2 regions of the Caproiciproducens sp. LBM24188 genome follow, and region 1 is predicted to be linked to the other one. Evidence: a T-box and tRNA genes for the amino acid it is inferred to sense, from the RefSeq annotation. Region 1 holds a T-box; the other holds one or more tRNA genes.
The links. The T-box of region 1 lies ahead of tyrS (tyrosine--tRNA ligase). A T-box ahead of a tRNA ligase gene usually reads a tRNA of that ligase, here a tRNA-Tyr.

Region 1 (3,411 bases):
AAGCACCAAACAGAAGGAGGACTTTTCCACGCGTTTGCTTTGGTGTACAAAATGCGAGGTAGAGGCCGGCGGCTAGTACCAGAAAAACGGATACCATATAGCTGAGATAAAAATTGACTGCCATAATTGCGGAAAAAGTCAAAATATATAACCGGGGTTTACCGGTTTCGGCAAGGTTCAATAATCCAATCAGCAACACCGGGAACAGGTACATCATGTCCAGCCAGACATGATTCTGATAATAAAACATGGCATATCCGGAAAAGGCATACATCAGAGAAAGTGAAGCATTCTGTAGCCAATTCAGGGTACCCAGTCTACGCCGAAAAAAAATGCTTGCGGTAAACCCGCAGGTCATCATTTTCAGTAAAACGAGAATATTGACCAGATGATAAATTTCCTGTTTGCTAACAAGCAAAACAAGAAGAGTAAACGGGCTGGAAATAAAAAATAGAAAAACACCCCAAAAGCTCATACCGCCGGCATTTTGAAGATTCAAAAACAGATTGGTTTTTCCGGATAGAATATCCTTAAAATCCATTAGAAAGGGAATTACCTGTTGATTCATATCACACCAGGCAATCGTTCGGTCGCCGAACGGGTAAATGCTGTAGCATGCGTATAGAGTCAGCATGATTCCCATAACAGCGGCCGGAGCAATAATACAGGAGCAATACTTCCTCACGATTTCACCTCTAGGTCAGTGCAGATCGGCGCAAAATGAAAGGCCGGATAAATCAAAAATAGTATTGCCCTTTTTGCCAAAATAACCCATGCCAACGAAACTTGGCATGGGTTATTTTCAAAAGAAAAATTTGGATTATTTTGTTAAGACAACCTTATGAAATACCTTTTTCCCTTTTTTAATAATGACATATCCTTTTTCAAACTGTTCCATGGTCAGTTTAAGCGTACCGCTGGCTGCTTTTACATCATCAATGGAAATTCCGCCCTGTTCCACAAGACGCCTTCCCTCTCCCTTTGATGGAACCAACTTGGTCTTTACCAGAACATCCAAAAGGCCGATTTCACCATTGGTAAAATCGTTCTCAGAGATTTCTGTCGTGGGCATGTGTTCCGTGTTGGTACCTGCCCCAAACAGCGCGCGAGCGCCTTCCTGCGCCTTCTTCGCTTCTTCCTCACCGTGAATGGATTTGGTTACTTCATACGCAAGGATTTCCTTCGCTTTGTTCAGCTCGCCGCCTTCCAGCTTTTCCAGTTCCTGAATTTCTTCCAGAGGCAGGAAAGTAAGGAATTTCAGGCATTTAATGACATCGGCATCACCGATGTTTCTCCAATACTGGTAGAAATCGAACGGGCTGGTCTTGTTCGGGTCAAGCCAAACAGCGCCGCGTTCTGTTTTTCCCATCTTCTTTCCTTCGCTGTTAGTCAACAGTGCGAAGGTCATGCCGTAAACATCTTTCCCCTCTTTGCGGCGGATAAGCTCTACGCCGCCGATGATGTTGCTCCACTGGTCGTCGCCGCCAAGCTCCATTTGGCAGTCGTACCGGTGATTCAGTTCCAGAAAATCGTAGCTCTGCATGATCATATAGTTTAATTCAAAGAAGGAAAGACCACGCTCCAGACGCTGCTTGTAGCATTCGGCAGCCAGCATCCGGTTTACGGAAAAATGCACGCCGACATCGCGCAGAAATTTAATATAGTTCAGGTTCAACAGCCAGTCGCCGTTGTTTGCCATAATGGCCTTGCCGTCAGAAAAATCGACCAGTCGCGACATTTGACGCTTAAAACATTCAATGTTGTGGTTAATCTCTTCCGGGGTTAGCATTTTACGCATATCGGTTTTTCCGGAGGGGTCTCCAATCATACCGGTTCCGCCGCCAAACAGCGCAATCGGAACATGGCCCGCGCGCTGCATATGCGCCATTACCATAATCTGAAGAAAATGGCCGACGTGCAGGCTGTCCGCCGTTGGGTCAAACCCGATGTAGAATTTAATCTTGTGATTGTCTAGAAGATCACGGATTTTTTCCTCGTCCGTCATCTGGGCAATCAGGCCTCTTGCTTTTAGTTCTTCAAATACTCCCATTCTTACTGTTACCTCCAATTTTTCGGGGGCAATAAAAAAGCCCCCTGCGTTTTGTGCAGAGGGCGGAAAATCCGCGGTACCACCTCATTCACCGTACCCTCACAGATACGGCCTTACGGGTACTAACATACCCAGGCGCTGTAACGTGCGCTGCCACGGCCTCACCTACTTGGTTCCCCGTTCAGCGGGCGGCTCCGGGATGTATTTCAGCTCATCGCCGTACCCGCTTCCACCAACCGCGGACTCTCTTTGCCGGCTAAATCAGCTTACTTCTTCCCTTCATTGCTTTTCAAAAATTATAATGAATTTTAAATCATTTGTCAAGTATCTCCATCTTTATGCGCCATATTCAGCATTTCCGCCGCGTTTTGCAACATAAGTGGGGTAATTTCAGTTCCACCCATAATACGGGCAAGCTCCGCTTTTCTGCCTTCATAATCCAGTTCGGTTACATCGGTATAAGTTTTATTGTCGTGAACGTGCTTTTTAATCAAAAACTGAGTATCCCCAAGCGCCGCAATTTGTGCCAGATGTGTGACGCAGATTACCTGGCGGTTTTTCGCGACCTCACGCAGTTTCATCCCAACTTTCTGGGCGGCGCTTCCGCTGATTCCCGTATCCACTTCATCAAAGATGAGCGTATCAATCTCGTCTTTGTCTGCGAGAACGGTTTTTATTGCCAGCATAATGCGGGAAAGCTCGCCGCCGGAAGCAATTTTTGCAATCGGCTTCGCGGGTTCGCCCGGATTGGTGGAAATATAAAATTCCAGCTTGTCACACCCAAGCGAATAAAGCGGAACGGTTTCCTGAATGACCTCAAAATCAATATTCGGCATATCCAAAAAGCGAAGTTCCTGCTTGACCTTGGCGGCAAAGGTTTCCGATGTTCTTCTGCGATATTCAGAGAGCTGGTCTGCGAGTGTCTGCGTTTTCTTTAAAGCCTGCTCATACTCCTGATTCAAGCGTGCAATCGTTTCGTCGGAAAGCTGGATTTGGTTCAGCTGTTCTTTTGACTGTTCCAGAAACGCCAGCATCTCCTCCACCGAACCGCCGTACTTTAATCCTAAGCGATAAATTTGATCCAGACGAGCTTCCACCTGCTCTAACTCCTGCGGATCGTATTCGGTTTGGGAAGCAAAGTTGCGCAGTTCTTCCGTACAGTCCTGCAAATCGTATTTGATGGTTTGGATTCTTTCCGTCAGACTATGTAAATCCGGCAAAAAGCGTTCCGCCTCGCTCAGAGCGGAGGAAGCAGAAGCAATTGAAGCAACCGCACCCTGCATCTCTTCGTCGCCGTCCAGCGCTGTTTTGGCAGCGGCCAGAGCTGCCGCGATTTTTTCGCTGTTCATAAACATAGTGCG
Region 2 (3,411 bases), 1.3 Mb from region 1:
AATACGGCGGATGGTTTTGGAAATAAAATGTGTGCGGCGCTGCGGGAACGGGGCCGCATCATCTGGGTTCGTTTCCAGCAGCCAGCGCGGGATGTCCTCCGGCTGCAACTCAGCGTTTTTCTTTTGTGGCGTCACCTTTGGTTTTTCCTTTCTGCGTTTTGATTATGAGCGCGGACAGGCACAAAATCAATGCCGCAACCAGCAGAATACCAATTACGGCGGACAGAAGATAGCCGCCTACGGCGCCTGCCTGACCGCTTCCCAGCGCAGGCAGGGAATAATCCGGCAGCAGGGCGCCCCATTTGTCCGCCATCATTTCTAACCCTTGTGGAATATGGCCCAGGCGTTCCATCAGTTCATCGGTGCTCCATTCGCCCCAAGCGGTTCCGGTGGCAATCAAACCAAGCGGCGTCAAAACTACGAGTCCCACGAGGGGAATCAGCATGGCTTTATACCGTTTCCAGAAGGAGCCGGAGGCGGAAGACTGCGGCGCAATCCCTGCCGCCGCAAACAATTCGGGCGCGGCCTTAGCAAGATAGGCCACAGCGGCCGTAGTGACGGCTGCCTCAATCGGGCCTGCAATCAGGCCGTGTGCAAACATCATGGACGGAACGGAAACCGACAGCGGATAAGGACAGTAAAGCGCACTGCCGTCCGCAGCCTTGAACAGAAGAGGCTGAATTCCGAATTCCACGGAGGCGCAGAAGGCGGCAAGATTCAGCCCAACATACCCGCCGACAAAGGAAGCTATCAGGTTTCTCCGACTGCCCGGCCTGGAATTTCCGGCAATCGAGCGATATGCGGCGTAACCAGCGAACGGCATAACGACCGCCATATTCAGGCAATTTATTCCAAACGCCAGCACTCCCCCATCCCCAAACACCAGCGCCTGAATCAGAAGCGCGGTGGAAACGGAGAGAACGGCAGCCCACGGCCCAAGCAGAATCGCGATTAGAACCGCACCGACTGCGTGCGCGGAGCTTCCACCTGCCACCGGGATGTTGAACATCATTACCAAAAACGAAAAGGCGGCGCAAAGCGCCAATGCAGGGATTTTCTTTTCACTCAATGTCCTTTTTACCTTGCGGAACGCGACCGACCATAAGGGTACCATTCCCACCAGGGCCGGAACCGTGGTCTGCGGCGCCAGGTAACCGTCAGGAATATGCATGGATACTCCTCCAATCAAAAAATAACCCACAAAGGGCTTTGCGAGCCCTTCATGGGTTTCATTTTGTCACAAAATAATTTTAAGGGTGCAGAGAAGCCTTCATGGCTTCGTGTCGTAAAAAGCATATCATGTTTAAAGGCCCTTGTCAACCCGCAGGGACATTCGGTGAAAGAAGCACGGAATTGTGTCTTCGACGGTTCATCAGCTACGCCTATCCGAAAAGCGAACAGGTACTGGCTGCGCGCTTGCCGCTGTTGTGGCACAACTGCACTGCGCAGGAAGTCCACGCCCTAAAAACGTGCCACAGGCACGTTTTCTAAACGGGCTTCCGAATCCATCCTCCAGAAGTTTTAAATAGTATTTACAAAGAAAAAAGCAGTATGTTCTTTGCAACATACTGCTTTTGGTGGAGGAGGATATTGTAATTGGCTGGTTACACGCTTGCCGCTGTTGTGGCACAACTGCACTGCGCAGGAAGTCCACGCCCTAAAAACGTGCCACAGGCACGTTTTCTAAACGGGCTTCCGAATCCATCCTCCAGAAGTTTTAAATAGTATTTACAAAGAAAAAAGCAGTATGTTCTTTGCAACATACTGCTTTTGGTGGAGGAGGATATTGTAATTGGCTGGTTACACGCTTGCCGCTGTTGTGGCACAACTGCACTGCGCAGGAAGTCCACGCCCTAAAAACGTGCCACAGGCACGTTTTCTAAACGGGCTTCCGAATCCATCCTCCAGAAGTTTTAAATAGTATTTACAAAGAAAAAAGCAGTATGTTCTTTGCAACATACTGCTTTTGGTGGAGGAGGATGGATTCGGACCATCGAAGCTATAAAGCAACAGATTTACAGTCTGCCCCCTTTGGCCACTCGGGAACTCCTCCATATTCAATTGGCGCGGTTCGTGCGGTGCGCGGCGGCAACTCATTTCGCCGCCGTACATCCACATTGGAGCTGGCAGACGGACTTGAACCCCCGACCTGCTGATTACAAATCAGCTGCTCTACCAACTGAGCTACGCCAGCATTTTTAACAGCGCTTAAGTATAATAACACGTTCCAAGCTGAATGTCAAGACCTTTTCATAAAACCAGACACAATGTAGAAAACCAAAGAAACCGAAAGGGTAGGATGGCCGCAATACCCCGGAAAATGTATGGCCTTTGCCCCTCTCAGTTATCTTCAATGGTTTACATAATGGGTAGAAATACGGGCAAAAAATATAAATTAGTGCTGGTAATGAAGAAAAATACTTAGGACGCAGGGCCCCACATCCCTTATCTAGCGATGCGGGCCCTGGGCCCTTGTGTGCCATGTCGGATTCCGGTTTAACCCTTCAGAACGGTTCCGTCTGCCAGGGTAATGGTATATCCATTGTAATGAATTGTACCGTTATTGGTCAGGCTTGTCACCGAGCAGTTTCCGGTCAGGTTCCAGGTAGCGCCCTTTGCTATCGTGACCACGGCGTTGTTTGAAACAGCCGTACCGCCTGCAGCATTTTTCACGATATTAATGGTTCCTTTCAAGCTGCTGCCTTCGCCTAGGGTGAAATTCAAGGTAGAGATGGTGTCAACCGTTACTTTGCCGGTCAGGTTCATGTTCGCGGCAGAAAAGGTCAGCTGCCCACCGTTTTTGCCCGCGGTTCCCCATCCGCGGCTGGAAGAGTTGCCCGCCACCGTAAGCAGGTTTTCATTTGCCAGGTTCAGCGTTACGCTGTCCAGAGTAATGACGCTGCTGGTATTGGTGACATAAAACATATCGCCGGATTTTGCGGTAATGGAGCCCCCGCTCACGGAGAGCTTAGAGGTCCCCACCTGGGCATCTCCAGACATGGACTGGTAAAGCATGATATTATGCAGATTTTCGGAGCCGTCGTTTGTTTTGGTGGCGGTCATGTTTCCGGTTAGACTGCAATTTTTTAAGGAAATGGAGTTTAATCCCTCAATGACCAGCGCTTCGGAATTTGCCGCGCTCAGCGTGGCGTTGCTGACCGAAATGGCGGCAGTGGAATAAATGGCAGGCGAGCCGGTTCCGGACGTTTTATAGGTGCCGCCGTCCACCACCACCGTCCCGCCACCGCGGTCGGAGCGGATTGCCGCAGAAGAGTTCCCGGAGGTGGAAACGGTCAGATTCTTTGCATTGGTGGTTCCGCCTCCGGTAGTCTGGATTCCGCCGGAGTTATCCTTTGATGTCGTGATTTTGGAGTCGCTGATGGTCACAGTGGTTCCTTTTCCGTAACTGAA

Region 2: it encodes a tRNA-Tyr, which carries the amino acid that the T-box ahead of tyrS (tyrosine--tRNA ligase) is inferred to sense. The anticodon was not compared.

The regions. Positions count from the first base shown of each region.
Region 1 is NZ_CP196862.1:1,785,106-1,788,516, forward strand. It holds gene ACSVDI_RS08415 (YfhO family protein) at 1-685, opposite strand, end outside; gene tyrS (tyrosine--tRNA ligase) at 821-2,050, opposite strand; T-box leader at 2,106-2,342, opposite strand; gene recN (DNA repair protein RecN) at 2,371-3,411, opposite strand, start outside.
Region 2 is NZ_CP196862.1:128,669-132,079, reverse strand. It holds gene cbiQ (cobalt ECF transporter T component CbiQ) at 1-135, opposite strand, end outside; gene cbiM (cobalt transporter CbiM) at 110-1,171, opposite strand; gene ACSVDI_RS00595 (hypothetical protein) at 1,597-1,725, shown strand; gene ACSVDI_RS00590 (hypothetical protein) at 1,793-1,921, shown strand; tRNA gene ACSVDI_RS00585 (tRNA-Tyr) at 1,968-2,053, opposite strand; tRNA gene ACSVDI_RS00580 (tRNA-Thr) at 2,119-2,194, opposite strand; gene ACSVDI_RS00575 (beta strand repeat-containing protein) at 2,497-3,411, opposite strand, start outside.